Regions from separate parts of the Streptomyces albidicamelliae genome, predicted to be linked through region 2. Evidence: predicted binding sites of a transcription regulator. Region 2 holds the regulator's gene; each other region holds the start of a gene.
What was found. Region 2 encodes HrcA, which represses chaperone genes, less so after heat shock. Its sites were predicted from a motif close to TTNGCACTCNGNNNNNCNGAGTGCNAA; they were not measured.
Positions count from the first base shown of each region.

Region 1: a site for HrcA is predicted at 1,509-1,535, ahead of groL (chaperonin GroEL). Genes of this name have one in related genera too.
Region 3: a site for HrcA is predicted at 3,593-3,619, ahead of groES (co-chaperone GroES). Genes of this name have one in related genera too.

Region 1 is NZ_CP106795.1:4,644,677-4,650,580, forward strand. It holds gene thrC (threonine synthase) at 1-477, shown strand, start outside; gene N8I86_RS21410 (MoaD/ThiS family protein) at 474-752, shown strand; gene N8I86_RS21415 (cold-shock protein) at 1,195-1,398, shown strand; gene groL (chaperonin GroEL) at 1,698-3,320, shown strand; gene N8I86_RS21425 (NADH:flavin oxidoreductase) at 3,533-4,657, shown strand; gene N8I86_RS21430 (hypothetical protein) at 4,688-5,257, opposite strand; gene N8I86_RS21435 (PTS transporter subunit EIIC) at 5,259-5,904, opposite strand, start outside.
Region 2 is NZ_CP106795.1:3,018,282-3,024,185, forward strand. It holds gene N8I86_RS13975 (nitronate monooxygenase) at 1-951, opposite strand, end outside; gene dnaJ (molecular chaperone DnaJ) at 1,096-2,232, opposite strand; gene hrcA (heat-inducible transcriptional repressor HrcA) at 2,233-3,249, opposite strand; gene N8I86_RS13990 (MBL fold metallo-hydrolase) at 3,413-4,147, shown strand; gene N8I86_RS13995 (DUF3097 domain-containing protein) at 4,182-4,985, shown strand; gene hemW (radical SAM family heme chaperone HemW) at 4,998-5,904, opposite strand, start outside.
Region 3 is NZ_CP106795.1:4,997,768-5,003,671, reverse strand. It holds gene N8I86_RS23060 (SDR family NAD(P)-dependent oxidoreductase) at 1-534, shown strand, start outside; gene N8I86_RS23055 (ester cyclase) at 609-1,316, shown strand; gene groL (chaperonin GroEL) at 1,387-3,015, opposite strand; gene groES (co-chaperone GroES) at 3,139-3,447, opposite strand; gene N8I86_RS23040 (polysaccharide deacetylase family protein) at 3,712-4,530, opposite strand; gene N8I86_RS23035 (polysaccharide deacetylase family protein) at 4,527-5,438, opposite strand; gene N8I86_RS23030 (class I SAM-dependent methyltransferase) at 5,529-5,904, shown strand, end outside.

The sequences.
Region 1 (5,904 bases), 1.6 Mb from region 2:
CAGGAGCTGATCAAGCTCGGTCTGGTCGAGGACCGGCCGTACAAGATCTTCGGCGCGCAGGCCGAGGGCTGCTCGCCGGTGTCCACCGCCTTCAAGGCCGGCCACGACGTGGTCCGCCCGCAGAAGCCGAACACCATCGCCAAGTCGCTGGCCATCGGCAACCCGGCCGACGGCCCCTACGTCCTCGACATCGCGCGCCGCACCGGCGGCGCCGTGGAGGACGTGACGGACGCCGAGGTCGTCGACGCCATCAAGCTGCTGGCGCGCACCGAGGGCATCTTCGCGGAGACGGCGGGCGGCGTGACCGTCGGCGTCACCCGGAAGCTGCTCAAGGACGGCGTGCTGGACCCGGCCAAGACGACGGTCGTCCTCAACACCGGCGACGGCCTGAAGACCCTCGACGCGGTGGCCGGCACCGGCCTGACCGCCACCATCCGCCCGACCCTGGACTCCTTCCGAGAGGCTGGCCTCGCATGAGCGTGACCGTTCGCATCCCGACCATCCTGCGCACCTACACCGGCGGCCAGGCCGAGGTCAGCGCCGAGGGCGCGAACCTCGCCGAGGTCATCGAGAGCCTGGAGAAGAACCACACCGGGATCGCCGCCCGGGTGCTGGACGACCAGGGCAAGCTGCGCCGTTTCGTGAACGTCTACGTCAACGACGACGACGTGCGTTTCGAGCAGGGCCTGCAGACGGCCACGCCCGACGGCGCGGGTGTTTCGATCATTCCCGCGGTGGCCGGCGGCTGCTGACCGGATGACCGATCATTACCTTCGGTAACAGCGGTTACGCATGGTTCATCGGATTGCCCCCTCCGTGAGAGAAGCGGAGGGGGCAATTCTGCGTGATTGAGCGCGGTAGAGTTGGGGAACACGGCCGTGGCCTTCGGGTCACGGGCCCTGCATTCATGCCGCAGGCCCGACAAGAAGTAGCCAAACTATGCGGGCTTTATGCGGCTTTTGCTCCTTTTATGGGGCCCGACTTGCCCTGAATTCGGACGAATTCTCGGCAGATTCCGGACCGCCCCCGTCCAGAATTCTCGTCCGATTGACCTGTTGCAGACGGCAGTTGGACAGATACATTCAGCCGCGGTCGACGCGTTCCGGCGCACGCCCCCGGCCAATGGGGGGCGAGGTCTGACCCGGGTCCGCGAAGTGCGGATCTGTGCAAGGGCCAGTAATAGGGGAGTTAGGCATGGCTCAGGGCACCGTCAAGTGGTTCAACGCGGAGAAGGGGTACGGCTTCATCGCGGTCGACGGTGGTGCGGACGTATTCGTCCATTACAGCGCCATTCAGATGGACGGCTACCGCACCCTGGAAGAGGGCCAGCGGGTGGAGTTCGAGATCTCGCAGGGCCAGAAAGGCCCGCAGGCCGACATGGTTCGCCTCAGCGCCTGAACGTTTCTTGCACGAAGGGCCCGCACCTCGCACAGGGTGCGGGCCCTTCGTCATGCCCCGGCCCCGCCGTCCGCGGGTGGCCGACGGGGCGGGTCCCACCCCCGAAGGCGCTTGCACTCGACCATGCCGAGTGCTAATCATTGCGTTAGCACTCTGAAGGTGAGAGTGACAACGAAGGACCGGGTCGGTGAGGCCCGCAGGCCAAGTGGGGCAAGGAACCACGCGGCCGGCGAGCCGTCCGTCGCGGGCGCGGGCGCGGTCCGAAGGAATCACCCCCAGTCCTGGAGGGACCACTTCACATGGCCAAGATCATCGCGTTCGACGAGGAGGCGCGGCGCGGCCTCGAGCGCGGCATGAACCAGCTCGCGGACGCCGTCAAGGTGACGCTCGGCCCCAAGGGCCGCAACGTCGTCCTCGAGAAGAAGTGGGGCGCCCCCACGATCACCAACGATGGTGTCTCCATCGCCAAGGAGATCGAGCTCGAGGACCCGTACGAGAAGATCGGCGCCGAGCTGGTCAAGGAAGTCGCCAAGAAGACGGACGACGTCGCCGGTGACGGTACGACCACCGCGACCGTGCTCGCCCAGGCCCTGGTCAAGGAAGGCCTGCGCAACGTCGCCGCCGGCGCCAACCCGATGGCTCTGAAGCGCGGTATCGAGAAGGCCGTCGAGGCCGTCTCCGCCGCCCTGCTGGAGCAGGCGAAGGACGTGGAGACCAAGGAGCAGATCGCCTCCACCGCGTCCATCTCCGCCGCCGACACCCAGATCGGCGAGCTCATCGCCGAGGCCATGGACAAGGTCGGCAAGGAAGGCGTCATCACCGTCGAGGAGAGCAACACCTTCGGTCTGGAGCTGGAGCTCACCGAGGGCATGCGCTTCGACAAGGGCTACATCTCCGCCTACTTCGCGACCGACATGGAGCGCATGGAGGCGTCGCTCGAGGACCCGTACATCCTCATCGCCAACTCCAAGATCGCCTCGGTCAAGGACCTGCTCCCGCTGCTGGAGAAGGTCATGCAGTCGGGCAAGCCGCTGCTGATCATCGCCGAGGACGTCGAGGGCGAGGCCCTGTCGACCCTGGTCGTCAACAAGATCCGCGGCACCTTCAAGTCCGTCGCCGTCAAGGCCCCGGGCTTCGGCGACCGCCGCAAGGCCATGCTCGGCGACATCGCCATCCTCACGGGCGGCGAGGTCATCTCCGAGGAGGTCGGCCTCAAGCTGGAGAACGCGACCCTGGACCTCCTGGGCCGCGCCCGCAAGGTCGTCATCACCAAGGACGAGACCACCATCGTCGACGGTGCCGGCTCCTCGGAGCAGGTGCAGGGCCGCGTGAACCAGATCCGCGCCGAGATCGAGAACAGCGACTCGGACTACGACCGCGAGAAGCTGCAGGAGCGCCTGGCGAAGCTCGCCGGCGGTGTCGCGGTCATCAAGGCCGGTGCCGCCACCGAGGTGGAGCTCAAGGAGCGCAAGCACCGCATCGAGGACGCCGTCCGCAACGCGAAGGCCGCCGTCGAGGAGGGCATCGTCGCCGGTGGTGGCGTGGCCCTGCTGCAGGCCTCCCAGGTCTTCGAGAAGCTGGAGCTCGAGGGTGACGAGGCGACCGGCGCCAACGCCGTGCGCATCGCCCTGGAGGCCCCGCTCAAGCAGATCGCCGTCAACGCCGGCCTCGAGGGCGGTGTCGTGGTGGAGAAGGTGCGCAACCTGACCCCGGGCCACGGCCTGAACGCCGCGACCGGCGAGTACGTCGACCTGGTCGCCGAGGGCATCATCGACCCGGCGAAGGTGACCCGCTCTGCCCTGCAGAACGCCGCCTCCATCGCCGCGCTGTTCCTCACCACCGAGGCCGTCATCGCCGACAAGCCGGAGAAGGCCGCCGCGCCGGCCGGTGGCGGCATGCCGGGCGGTGACATGGACTTCTGATCCCTCCGGGATCGGTACCAGTCCTTTCGTACGAGGGCGGTGCCCCCTGCCACTGGCAGGGGGCACCGCCCTCGGGCGTGTTCCGGATCACGTGGGCGGGTCCGGGGCGGCGGGGAATGTGGGGGCGCGCACAGACGTTTGCTTAAGAAGCTGCAACAATGCGCGCGCACATACCGTTCGGTTAACACCGCACTTCCCGAGGAGCCCCCCACGTGACCGTCACGACGCCCGCCTCCCGCGCGGCCCAGATCCTCTCCCGCCCGATCGCGCTGAACGGCCTCACCGTCCCGAACCGGATCGTGATGGCCCCGATGACCCGCATGTTCTCCCCGGGGGGTGTCCCCGGTGAGGACGTGCGCTCCTACTACGCGCGCCGTGCCGGGGCCGGTGTCGGCCTGATCGTCACCGAGGGCACCTACGTCGGCCACGACTCGGCCGGCCAGAGCGACCGCGTACCGCGGTTCCACGGCGAGGAGCAGCTCGCCGGCTGGGCCCGGGTCGCCGAGGACGTGCACGCGGCGGGCGGCACGATCGTCCCGCAGCTGTGGCACATCGGCATGGTCCGCAAGCAGGGCGAGCCGCCCTTCGCGGACGCCCCGGCCGTCGGCCCGTCCGGTCTCGTCACCGAGGGCGCCGAGGTCACCGGCAGGGCGATGACCCGCAAGGACCTGGACGACGTCGTCGCCGCGTTCGCGCAGGCCGCCGCGGACGCCGAGCGCATCGGCTTCGACGGTGTGGAGATCCACGGCGCCCACGGCTACCTCGTCGACCAGTTCCTGTGGGCGGGCACCAACCGCCGCACGGACGCGTACGGCGGCGACCCGGTGGCCCGCACCAGGTTCGGCGCGGAGATCGTCGCCGCGGTCCGCGAGCGGGTGTCCGCCGAGTTCCCGGTCATCTTCCGCTTCTCGCAGTGGAAGCAGCAGGACTACACCGCCCGCCTCGCCGAGACCCCGGAGGAGCTGGACGCGATCCTCGCCCCGCTGGCCGCGGCCGGCGTCGACGCCTTCCACGCGTCCACGCGCCGCTACTGGCTGCCGGAGTTCGAGGGCTCGGACCTCAACCTGGCCGGCTGGACGAAGAAGCTCACCGGCAAGCCGGTCATCACCGTCGGCTCGGTCGGTCTCGACGGCGACTTCATCAACGCCTTCCAGGGCGAGGGCTCCCCGGTCAAGGGGATCGACAACCTCCTGGACCGCCTGGAGGCCGACGAGTTCGACATGGTCGCCGTCGGCCGGGCCCTGCTCCAGGACCCGGAGTGGGCCGCCAAGGTGCTCTCCGACCGGTTCGACGACCTCAAGCCGTACGACGCGGCGGCGCTGAAGACCCTCAGCTGACCGTCCCCGCGGGACCCGCGGGACCGCCGGCTACAGGTTGCCCATGGGTTCGATGTCGACGCGCACCGGCGTCCCCCACACCCGCAGCACCTCGTAGTCGGTGAACTCGTGCACGAGCCGGTACGCCATGGCGGGCCGGGACCCGCGCCGCTGGGCGGCGAGATAGGCCTCGGCCTCGCGCCGGTCCCGCCTGGGCGTCCCGCACAGCTGCCACTCCTGGCCGTTCCACAGCTCCGGCAGCCAACGCTGCTGGGGCTGTGGACGCTCGCCGCGCACGCCGTAGCGGGAGGGTGCCTGGGCGGCCGGCTCCTCCGGGCGGGGCCTGCCCTGGTACTCCGAGCGCCGGGCGGCCCGCCGCCGGGTCTCGCAGAGCAGGCAGAGGTCGGGTGCGCTCTCGTCGACGGGTCCCTGCGGATGCTCCTGGCAGCGGGTGCTCGGTGCTGCGCCGGTGACGCTCTCCTCGGCGAGGTCGAGCGCCCGGCGCAGATCGTCCTTGATCTCGTGCAGCCGTGCGTCGGGCGTGTCGGCCCCGAGGGCCTCGCCGTGTTCCCCGAGCAGCCGGAGCGCCCGCCCCAGGGCGGTGAGCTGGGCATGATTCATGTCAGTCGGTCGCCTCCTCGCCTCCATGGTGCACCGGGGCCGTGACCACCCCCCTCCCGGCCCGGCCGCCGGCCTTCTCCCCGCTCTCGGCGACGGGGGGCCGGAAGGTCGCCCAGGTCGCGAGGAAGCCGACGAGGTACCCGGTGAGCAGACCGCCCGCGTAGACCGCCGCCGTCATCGCCGGGCTGCGGTTCCCGGCCAGCAGCGGGAAGAGGGCCCAGCCCGACGGGCCGATGGCCGTGGCGCCCACCTTGGTGCCGGACATGGCGAAGAAGCCGACGAACCCCCCGCCCGCCGCGCCGCCCGCACAGGCGGTCAGGAACGGCCGGCCGAGCGGCAGGGAGACGCCGTAGATGAGGGGTTCGCCGACACCGAGCAGACCGGCCGGCAGGGCGGAGCGGATCGTCGTGCGCAGGGAGACGTCGTGGCGCAGGCGGACGTACACCGCGAGGGCCGCGCCGACCTGGCCCGCGCCCGCCATGGCCAGCAGCGGGAGCAGGACGGTGTAGCCCTGCTGCTCGATGAGCGTGGTGTGGATGGGGATCAGGGCTTGGTGCAGGCCCAGCATGACCAGCGGCAGGAAGAGCCCGCCCAGCACCAGCCCGGCCAGGGCGCCCGCGGTCGCGAGGAGCCGGTCGGCGGCCGTG
Region 2 (5,904 bases):
CATGCCCTGCGCGTCCGCGGCCTTGGCGGCGGCCTTGCGCAGCGGGGCGGTGAGGTGGTGGATCTCGGGGTAGGCCGCGGGGGCGTAGGGGCCGTGCTCGCGCACGAAGCGGTTGACCAGTCCGCGCGCCGGCCGGCCGGAGAAGGCGCGGGTCAGTTCGGTGCGCGCGAACAGGGGGTCGGTGAGCGCCTGTTTGTGCGGCGCGGGGGCGCCGGACTCGGGGGTGGCGAGGAAGGCGGTGCCGAGCTGGGCCGCGTCGGCGCCCGCGGCGAGGACGGCGGCTATCTGGCCGCCGCGCATGATGCCGCCCGCGGCGACGACCGGGATGCGCACGGCCTCCCGGATCTGCGCGATCAGCGACAGCAGTCCGATGCCGGACCCGTCGTTCTCCGGGATGTCCCGGTGCGTGCCCTGGTGGCCGCCCGCCTCGACGCCCTGCGCGATCACCGCGTCCGCCCCGGCCCGTTCGACCGCGCGGGCCTCCTCGGCGGTGGTGGCGGTGACCAGGGTGAGGGTGCCGGCCCGGCGCAGCGCGTCCAGCGCCTCACGGCTCGGCACGCCGAAGTGGAAGGACACCACCGGGACCGGGTTGTCCAGGAGCACCGCGAGCTTGACCTCGTAGCCGTCGTCCCGTCCGCTGTCCGGGTCGCCCAGCTCGGTCTCGTACCAGGCGGCCTCCCCGGCCAGCTGGTGGGCGTAGACCTCCACGGCGCCGGACTCGGCGTACTCGGGCTGGGGCATGAACACGTTCACGCCGAAGGGGCGGCTCGTGAGCCCCCGCAGCTGCTTGATCTCCTGGTACATGCCGTCGGCCGTCTTGTACCCGGCGGCGAGGAATCCGAGGCCGCCGGCCTCGGAGACGGCTGCGGCGAGCTGCGGGACGGAACCGCCGCCCGCCATGGGGGCCTGCACGATCGGGTGGGGGAAGAGATCGGTCAGCGCGGAGGACATGAGCGCATGTTGTCACGTCCCCCGAACAAGTCCGAATCCGGGCTTCCCGCGGCATAGGCCACCGGCATAGGGGTGCCGGAGCACCCCGTACACCCCGCCCCGGCGCCGGTCGAAGGCGTCCTCCGACCGGCTCGGCCCCCGGTCTCAGCGCCCGTTGAAGGCGTCCTTCAACCGGGAGAACAGTCCCTGCTGCCCCGGCTGGAACTGGCCCTGGGGGCGTTCCTCGCCGCGCAGCTTGGCCAGCTCCCGCAGGACCCGTTCCTGCTCGGGGTCGAGCTTGGTCGGGGTCGTGACCTCGACGTGCACGATCAGGTCGCCCCGGCCGCCGCCGCGCAGATGCGTGACGCCCCGGTTGTGCAGCGGGATCGACTGGCCGGACTGGGTGCCGGGCCGGATGTCGACCTCCTCCATGCCGTCCAGGGTCTCCAGCGGCACCTTGGTGCCGAGGGCCGCCGCGGTCATCGGGATCGTGACCGTGCAGTGCAGGTCGTCGCCGCGCCGCTGGAACATCGGGTGCGGCAGCTCGTGGATCTCGACGTACAGGTCACCGGCCGGACCGCCGCCCGGGCCGACCTCGCCCTCGCCGGCGAGCTGGATACGGGTGCCGTTGTCGACACCGGCCGGGATCTTGACGGTCAGCGTGCGGCGCGAGCGGACCCGGCCGTCACCGGCGCACTCCGGGCACGGGGTCGGCACGACCGTGCCGAAGCCCTGGCACTGGGGGCAGGGACGGGAGGTCATGACCTGGCCCAGGAAGGACCGGGTGACCTGGGAGACCTCGCCCCGGCCGCGGCACATGTCACACGTCTGGGCGGACGTGCCGGGGGCCGCGCCCTCGCCGTTGCAGGTGTTGCAGACGACCGCGGTGTCGACCTGGATGTCCTTGGTCGTGCCGAAGGCCGCCTCGTCCAGCTCGACGTCGATCCGGATCATCGCGTCCTGGCCGCGCCGGGTGCGCGAGCGCGGCCCGCGCTGCGACGCCGTACCGAAGAACGCGTCCATGATGTCCGAGAAGTTGCCGAAGCCACCGGCCCCGAAGCCGCCCGCGCCCGCGCCGCCCGACTGGGAGAGCGGGTCGCCGCCGAGGTCGTAGACCTGCTTCTTCTGCGGGTCCGACAGCACCTCGTAGGCGGCGTTGATCTCCTTGAACCGCTCCTGGGTCTTCGGATCCGGGTTGACGTCCGGGTGCAGCTCGCGCGCGAGCCGACGGAACGCCTTCTTGATCTCATCCTGCGACGCGTCGCGGCGCACGCCGAGAACGGCGTAGTAGTCCGTGGCCACTTACGACTCCGCCAGGATCTGTCCGACGTACCGTGCCACTGCGCGTACCGCTCCCATCGTTCCCGGGTAGTCCATGCGGGTCGGTCCGACCACGCCGAGCTTGGCAACCGCCTCGCCGCCCGAACCGTAGCCGACCGACACGACGGACGTGGAGTTGAGTCCTTCATGGGCGTTCTCGTGGCCGATGCGCACGGTCACGCCGGGGTCCTTCGCCTCGCCCAGGAGCTTGAGGAGCACGACCTGCTCCTCCAGTGCCTCCAGGACGGGCCGGATCACGAGGGGGAAATCGTGCCCGAAGCGGGTGAGATTGGCGGTACCGCCGATCATCAACCGCTCCTCGTTCTCCTCGACCAGTGTCTCCAGAAGGGTGGAGAGCACCGTGGAGACCGTACCGCGATCGTCGACGTCGAAGCCTTCGGGGAGGTCCTCGACCAGTCGCGGCACGTCCGAGAACCGGCGGCCCGCGACCCGGCTGTTCAGCCGCGCCCGCAGATCCGCCAGCGAGGCCTCGCCGAACGGCGCCGGGCAGTCGACCATCCGCTGCTCGACCCGGCCGGTGTCCGTGATCAGCACGAGCATCACGCGCGCGGGGGCGAGCGAGAGCAGCTCGACGTGCCGCACGGTGGACCGGGTCAGCGACGGGTACTGCACGACCGCGACCTGCCGGGTCAGCTGCGCCAGCAGCCGCACCGTCCGCGCGACGACGTCGTCGAGGTCGACGGCGCCCTCCAGGAAGTTCTGGATCGCCCGCCGCTCGGGCCCGGTCATCGGCTTCACGCCCGCGAGCTTGTCCACGAACAGCCGGTAGCCCTTGTCGGTGGGGATGCGCCCGGCACTGGTGTGCGGCTGCGCGATGTACCCCTCGTCCTCCAGGGCCGCCATGTCGTTGCGCACGGTGGCCGGGGAGACGCCGAGGCTGTGCCGCTCCGTGAGCGCCTTGGAACCCACCGGCTCCTCGGTGCCCACGTAGTCCTGGACGATGGCGCGCAGGACCTGAAGCCTGCGTTCACTCAGCATGCGCGCGCACCTCCAGCACGTCGTCCCCTCGGCCCTTCGGGTCTTCCGCCTGGCACTCTTCCCGTGCGAGTGCCAGCATTCCCCGGCCCAGTGTACGGCCGTGGGGTACTGACGGGGCAAGGTCGGTCCGGTCCGAACCGGCTCGTGACGTTAGCGTCGCGGTATGACGGTGACTTGGGAAGACCTGGGGTGGGAACGGCTGACGGCCGCTGTCGGACGGTGCCGGCTGCCCGGCTGGGACTGCACGGTCGGCCTTGTGCTGAGCGGGACCACGGCCCTGATGGTGGACGCCGGTTCCAGCCTCGCCGAGGGGGCGCGGCTGCGCTCCGCGGCCCAGGAACTGTCCGGTGGACGTGTGACCCATCTCGCGCTCACCCATCCCCACTTCGACCACGTCTTCGGGGCGGCCGCGTTCGCCGGGACGGAGGTGTACGCGGCGGTCGGGGTCGACGCGGTGTTCACCCACGGGCGCGAGGAGCTGCGCCTGGACGCGGTCCGCAACGGCCTGCCCGTGGCGGAGGCGGACGAGGCGGTCGACGCGCTGGCCCCGCCCCGGCACCCGGTCTCCGGCGAGTGGACCCTGGACCTCGGCGAGGGCCGGCAGGCGCTGCTGGCCAACGTGGGCCCCGGCCACACCGCGCACGACCTCGCGGTCCTGGTCCCGGCGAGCGTGTCCGGCGGACCGGAGGTGGTGTTCTGCGGCGACCTGGTCGAGGAGTCCGGCGAGCCCCAGGCGGGCCCGGACGCCGTCGGCTCGCGCTGGCCGGCCGCGCTCGACCGGCTGCTGGCACTCGGCGGCGAGGACGCGCTGTACGTGCCCGGCCACGGAGCGGTGGTCGACGCGGGCTTCGTACGACGTCAACGCGACGCCCTGGCCACGCGATTCGGCGTGTCGTGAGCGCCGGCCCACGGCTTCTCCTATCGTCATCCGAATGCGCCAGTACTCGACCGACCTGACCCCGCCGTGGAAGAAGCCGAAGCCGGCTCCGGAGGTCGCGGCCGACCCCGGCCTGGTGGTGGAGGAGGCCGGTACCGGGTTCTGCGGGGCGGTGATCCGCTGCGAGGCCGGCACGGTGACCCTGGAGGACCGCTTCGGCAAGCACCGGGTGTTCCCGCTGGAGCCGCGCGGCTTCCTGCTGGAGGGCGAGGTGGTCACCCTGGTGCGGCCCGCCGCGGGCCCGGCACGACCCGCCCGCACCGCCTCCGGCTCGGTCGCCGTACCCGGCGCACGCGCGCGCGTGGCCCGCGCCGGCCGCATCTACGTCGAGGGCCGGCACGACGCCGAGCTGGTCGAGCGGGTGTGGGGCGACGACCTGCGCATCGAGGGCGTGGTCGTGGAGTACCTGGAGGGCGTCGACGACCTGCCGTCGATCGTGGACGGGTTCGCGCCGGGCCCGGACGCGCGGCTCGGCGTGCTGGTGGACCACCTGGTGCCCGGTACGAAGGAGTGGCGCATCGCCGAGTCGGTGACGAGCCGGCACGCGCTGGTGGTCGGCCACCCGTACATCGACATCTGGCAGGCGGTGAAGCCGTCGTCGCTGGGGATCGCGGGCTGGCCGACGGTACCGCGCGGCCAGGACTGGAAGACGGGCGTGTGCAAGGCGCTGGGCTGGCCGCAGAACACGGGCGCGGCCTGGCAGTCGATCCTGTCCCGGGTGCGGTCGTACAAGGACCTGGAGCCGGAGCTGCTGGGCCGCGTGGAGGAACTGATCGACTTCGTCACGGCGCCCGCGTGACACCCGGCGGGCTCAGTCGACCAGGTCCCGCACCACCGCGTCGGCCAGCAGCCGCCCGCGCAGCGTGAGCACCGCGCGCCCCTCGTCGTACGGCGCCGCCTGGAGCAGGCCGTCCGACAGGGCGCGGCGGGAGGCCGCGAGGCCCGCCTCCTTCAGCAGGTCCAGCGGCGCGCCCTCGCTGAGCCTCAGCTCCAGCAGGATCCGCTCCACCCGGCGGTCCTCGTCCGACAGCACCTCACGCCCGGCGCCCGGCGACCGCCCCGACGCGAGCGCCGCCGCGTACGCCCCCGGGTGCTTCACGTTCCACCAGCGCACTCCGCCCACGTGGCTGTGGGCGCCCGGGCCCGCGCCCCACCAGTCGGCGCCCCGCCAGTACAGCTCGTTGTGCAGGCACCGGCCCGCCCGCGAGGTCGCCCAGTTGGAGACCTCGTACCACCCGAAGCCCGCCGCCGACAGGGTCTCGTCCGCGATCAGGTAGCGGTCGGCGTGGGCGTCGTCGTCCGTCATCGGGATCTCGCCCCGGCGGATGCGCCGGGCGAGCTGGGTGCCCTCCTCGACGATGAGCGCGTACGCGCTGACGTGGTCCGGTCCGGCGCCGATCGCGGCGTCCAGCGAGGCCCGCCAGTCGTCGTCGCTCTCCCCCGGGGTGCCGTAGATCAGGTCGAGGTTGACGTGCTCGAAGCCCGCGGCCCGCGCCTCGGCGACGCAGGCCTCCGGGCGGCCCGGGGTGTGGGTCCGGTCGAGGATCCGCAGTACGTGCTGCCGTGCGCTCTGCATGCCGAAGGAGACGCGGTTGTAGCCGCCCTCGCGGAGGGTGGCCAGGTACGCGGGGTCCACCGACTCCGGGTTGGCCTCCGTGGTGATCTCCGCGTCCGGTGCCAGTCCGAACTCGGTGCGGACGGCTGCCAGCATGCGGACC
Region 3 (5,904 bases), 2.0 Mb from region 2:
GACCTGCTGATCAACAACGCCGGCTTCGGCAACAAGGGCCGCTACCTGGACGTGTCCATGGCGGACGAGCTGAAGATGCTCAAGGTGCACTGCGAGGCCGTGCTCCGGCTGACCTCGGCGGCGGCCGCCGCGATGCGGGAGCGCGGGCGGGGCGGGGTCGTCAACGTCGCCTCGGTGGCCGCCTTCGTGCCGCGCGGTACGTACGGCGCGTCCAAGGCGTGGGTCGTGCAGTTCACGCAGGGCGCGGCGAAGGACCTGGCGGGCAGCGGCGTGCGCCTGATGGCGCTGTGCCCGGGCTTCGTGCGCACCGAGTTCCACCAGCGGGCCGGCATGGGCACGGACAACATCCCCGGCTGGATGTGGCTGGACGCCGACAAGCTGGTCGCGGCGGCGCTCGCGGACCTGGCGCGCGGCAAGTCGCTGTCCGTGCCGGACCCGCGGTACAAGGTGCTGATGGGCCTGGTGAAGGTCACCCCGCGCGGGCTGCTGGGCGGGGTCAGCTCCCGGACGGGACGCAAGTACGGGCCCCAGTAGGACGGGTGGCGCCCGCGTTCCGGTGGGAAAATGAGCCTGACGGATCCGGACCCAGGGGGCCGGGAGGCGGCGCCATGACGTTCGTACAGCTCATCGACTGCAGGACCAGCCGGCTCGACGAGATGAACCGGCTGATCGACCAGTGGGTCGAACAGACCAGGGGGAAGCGCACCGCGACGCACGCGGTGATCGGCACGGACCGCTCGGACGCCGCGCACGTCGTCGAGATCGTGGAGTTCCCGTCGTACGACGAGGCGATGCGGAACTCGAAGCTGCCGGAGACCGACCGGATCTTCCGGGAGATGGCCGCCCTGTGCGAGGGGACGCCGACCTTCACCGACCTGGACGTCGTACGCGACGAGCCGCTGGAGGCCGCCGCGGCGCGCCGCTTCTTCGAGACGATCGCCGTGCGGGGACCTCTGCCCCCGCTGAACGGTCTGCTCGCGGAGAACTACCACCACCACGACCCGGGCGAGGAGCAGGACGCACTCGGGCTGGACAACATGCGGCGCGAGATCGAGATGTGGCGCGGCGCCTTCGACTTCACGTTCTCCGTCGAGGACCAGCTCACCCAGGGGGACCGGGTGTGCACCCGGTGGACGTGGAACGGCGTCCAGAGGGGCGAGTTCCTGGGCCTGCCGAACACCGGCCGGGAGGTGTCCATGACGGGGACGACCGTCTTCCGGTTCGACGGCACGGGCAGGATCCGCGAGGGCTGGTGGCAGTACGACCGGCTGGGTCTGATGGAGCAGCTAGGGGCGCTGGACGCGCTGGAGAACTAGCCGCGCACGGGCGAGGGCCCGGCACCCCGAGGGGTGCCGGGCCCTGCTGCTGCCTCGGTGCTGACGTGCGTCAGTGGGCGTGGCCGTGCGAGTGGCCGTGGCCGGCGGCCTCCGGCTCCTCTTCCTTCTTCTCGACGACCAGGGTCTCGGTCGTGAGCAGCAGGGAGGCGATGGAGGCGGCGTTCTCCAGGGCGGAGCGCGTGACCTTCACCGGGTCGATGACGCCGGCCTTGATCAGGTCGCCGTACTCGCCGGTGGCGGCGTTGTAGCCCTGCCCCTTGTCCAGGTCCTTGACCTTGGACACGATGACGTAGCCCTCCTGGCCGGCGTTCTCACCGATCCAGCGCAGCGGCTCGACCACGGCGTTGCGGACCACGGAGACGCCGGTGGCCTCGTCGCCGGTCTTGTCGAGGTTGCCCTCGAGGACCTTGGAGGCGTGGACCAGGGCGGAGCCACCACCGGAGACGATGCCCTCCTCGACCGCGGCGCGGGTCGCGGAGATGGCGTCCTCCAGACGGTGCTTCTTCTCCTTCAGCTCCACCTCGGTGGCGGCGCCGACCTTGATCACGCACACGCCGCCGGCCAGCTTCGCGAGGCGCTCCTGGAGCTTCTCGCGGTCCCAGTCGGAGTCCGTGGACTCGATCTCGGCCTTGATCTGGGCGACGCGGCCCTCGACGTCCGCCTTGTTGCCGGCGCCGTCGACGATCGTGGTGTCGTCCTTGGTGACGGTGACGCGGCGGGCGGAGCCGAGCACGTCGATGCCGACCTGGTCGAGCTTGAGGCCGACCTCCTCGGAGATGACGGTGGCGCCGGTGAGGGTGGCCATGTCCTGGAGCATCGCCTTGCGGCGGTCGCCGAAGCCGGGGGCCTTCACCGCGACGGCGTTGAAGGTGCCGCGGATCTTGTTGACGACCAGGGTCGACAGGGCCTCGCCCTCGACGTCCTCGGCGATGATCAGCAGCGGACGCGAGGAGTTGGCCTGGATGACCTTCTCCAGCAGCGGCAGCAGGTCGGCGATCGCGCCGATCTTGCCCTGCGTGATCAGGATGTAGGGCTCGTCGAGGACGGCCTCCATGCGCTCCTGGTCCGTCACGAAGTACGGCGACAGGTAGCCCTTGTCGAAGGCCATGCCCTCGGTGAAGTCCAGCTCCAGACCGAAGGTGTTGGACTCCTCGACGGTGATGACACCGTCCTTGCCGACCTTGTCCATCGCCTCGGCGATGAGCTCGCCGACCTGCTGGTCCTGGGCGGACAGCGCGGCGACCGCGGCGATGTCGGACTTCTCGTCGATCGGGCGGGCCGTGGCGAGCAGGTCCTCGGAGACGGCGGCGACGGCGGCGTCGATGCCCTTCTTGAGGGCGGCCGGGGAGGCGCCGGCGGCGACGTTGCGCAGACCCTCGCGGACCAGCGCCTGGGCCAGCACGGTGGCGGTGGTGGTGCCGTCACCAGCGATGTCGTTGGTCTTGGTCGCCACCTCCTTCACCAGCTGCGCGCCGAGGTTCTCGTACGGGTCCTCGATCTCGACCTCGCGGGCGATCGTGACACCGTCGTTGGTGATGGTGGGGGCGCCGAACTTCTTGTCGATGACGACGTTGCGGCCCTTGGGGCCGATCGTCACCTTCACCGTGTCGGCCAGCTTGTTGACGCCGCGCTCAAGGGCGCGACGGGCGTCCTCGTCGAACTTCAGGATCTTCGCCATGACAGCGGCAGCCCTCTCGGAAATCTGTGGGTGTAAACGGCGCTGCGCCCCGGGCGCCCGGCTTCTTATGTGGTCGCGGGGGCCAGGGGCGCAGCATCAAGCATCAAAGGTGCTCGAGGTGTCTTACTTCTCGATGATCGCGAGGACGTCGCGAGCCGAGAGGACGAGGAACTCCTCGCCGTTGTACTTCACCTCGGTGCCGCCGTACTTGCTGTACAGAACGACGTCGCCGACCTTGACGTCGAGCGGCAGGCGCTCGCCGTTCTCGAAACGGCCCGGGCCCACGGCGAGGACGGCGCCCTCCTGGGGCTTCTCCTTCGCGGTGTCCGGGATGACCAGGCCAGAGGCGGTGGTCTGCTCGGCGTCGAGCGGCTGGACCACAATGCGGTCCTCGAGCGGCTTGATGGCAACCTTGGAGCTGGTGGTCGTCACGATCCGACCTCCCCCTTCGGAGATCTCACGGGGTTAACTGTCTGAGGTGGCGACCAGGTGGATCCGTCGTCGCGGGTGCCGGACCTGCCCGTCGCGTGTTGGCACTCTCCAGGGGGGAGTGCCAGAGCCGAGACTATGACCGCGATTAGCACTCGGTCAAGCGGAGTGCCAATGCCGTGCGGCGCGTCGGCGGAATCGGGTGCCTGGAGCCCGCGGGGCGAGCCGTCCTCGGCCCCGCCCCCGAACGCCGGACGGGCCGCGTTCCTACAGGTAGTCCTCCAGCCGTCCCACCGTCAGGCCCCGTTGCTGGACCCGGCGCAGGACGCGGGTCGTGCGCTCCCTGAGAGTGGGACCCGTGGACTCGTCCGGGCCGACCAGGATGATGTCGCCGCGGCCGAGCCGGTGGTCGCCGTTCGTGTAGACGAGGTCGGCCGGGGTGACGGCGGCGCGCCACAGGACGACCGCCGAGATGCCGCAGTCGCCGGCCGCGCGCAGGGTGGTGCGGTCGTACGTGCCGTAGGGCGGGCGGAAGAGACGGGCGCGGACGCCGAGCCGGGCGCTCAGCCGGTGCTGCTGGCCGCAGATCTCGGCACGCTGGCCCGCGTACGGCTGACCGGCCAGGGCGCGGTGGTCGAGGGTGTGGTTCTGGATGCCGGCGCCGAGCCGGCGCAGCCGCGCGAAGTGGTCGTAGCCGGGGCCCGCGATGCTGTCGGTGAGGAACATGCTCACGGGGAGATGGAGTTCGCGGACCATGTCGACGAAGCGGGGGTCCTGCTCGGCGCCGTCGTCGTAGGTGAGGAAGACGACCGGGTCGCCGGTGGGGACGCGGTCCAGGACGCGCGGCAGGGTGCGGCGCGCACCGTCCGTATGCAGCTCGAGCGGCCGGGCGGCGGGGCGGGGTGGGCGGCGCAGGGGCTCGGTCAGGCCCCAGTGGCGGTAGGAGCGGTCGGGGGCGGGGCCGGACGGGCGTACCCCTTGGGCGGCCTTCTTGCCGAGGCGCTCGATGGGGTCGACTGACTGCGCGCAGCCCGTGAGGAGGAGTGCCGCGGCGAGGACCGCGGCCGGGCCCCGCGCCCGCCTCACAGGTAGTCCTCCAGGCGGGCCACCGCGTAGCCCTCGCGCGTGACCTTGTTCAGGAAGCGGCGCATGTCGTCGACCATCGTGCCGTTCCAGTCGTCCCGGCCGCGGAAGTGGGTGAGCACGATGTCGCCGCGGCGCAGCCGCTGGTCGTCCTCGCGGTACTCCCAGTGGTCGACGAAGACCTCCTCGTTCCAGATCGGCGCGTACTTGATGCCGCAGGACTTGGCGGCGACCAGGGTGTCCTGGTTGTAGTTGCCGTACGGCGGCCGGAAGACGGTGGGCGCCTTGCCGAACTGCTTCTTCATGATGTCCTGCATGCCGCAGATCTCGTCCCGCTGCTCCTCGTAGGACAGGCCCGGCAGGTAGGGGTGGTGCAGCGTGTGGTTGTTGAGAGTGTTGCCGTAGCCCTTCATCGCCCGGAAATAGGCGTAGTCGTCCTTCACCAGGTAGTTGCTGAGGAAGGCGGTGTACGGGACACCCAGCTCCCGCATCATGGCGAGGAATTTCGGGTCCTTCTCGGCGCCGTCGTCGATCGTCAGGAAGACGACCTTCTGCTGGGTGGGCACCGTGGTGAAGACCGGGGGCAGGTTCCAGTCCTCCTGGTGGTCCACCTCGAAACCCGCGCGGGCGGTGATCCTCGGCTTCTTCGCGGGGGGCGCCGGAGGCGTCAGCGGGGCCCGGTCCAGCCCCCAGCGCCGGGCGGCGGCGGCCAGCCTGGCGTGTTCGGCGGCCTGGCGGGCCTCGGGGCCGAGGGCCTGCGCGGGGGCGCGTTCGGCGGGCGCGGAGCGCCCGGAGTCCGGGCCGGCGCAGCCGGCGAGCAGGGCCGCGGTGGCCAGCGTGGCGGCTCCGCCGCCGAGGAGCAGCCGCCGGAGACGAGTCCGGCTTTTGTCATTTTGTACTACTTCTCGCATGGTGCCGGATCCTCGCAGGACCCCTCCCCGAACCCGGGCCGACACCGCCGCCGGAGGCACAGCATCCACCGACTGGCCCACAATGACCCGGTGAACGACCTCGCCCTCCTCCTCACCCCCGAAGGCCGCGCCCTCCTCGACGAGGTGCGCGACACCGCGCCCGCGCAGGAGCTGGCCGTGGCCACCCGGCTGCGCCGCGACCATCCGGCCGAGCTGGTGTCGGCCGCGCTCGGCCAGGCACGGCTGCGGCAGCGGGCGGCGGCGAAGTTCGGCGCCGAGGACGCCGGGCGGATGTTCTTCACGCCCGACGGCGTCGAGCAGTCGACGCGGGCCACGGTGGCGGCGTACCGGGCACGCCGGTTCGCGGAGCTGGGGGTGACCTCGGTGGCCGACCTGTGCTGCGGGATCGGCGGCGACGCCATCGCGCTGGCGCGGGCGGGCATCCGGGTGCTGGCCGTCGACCGGG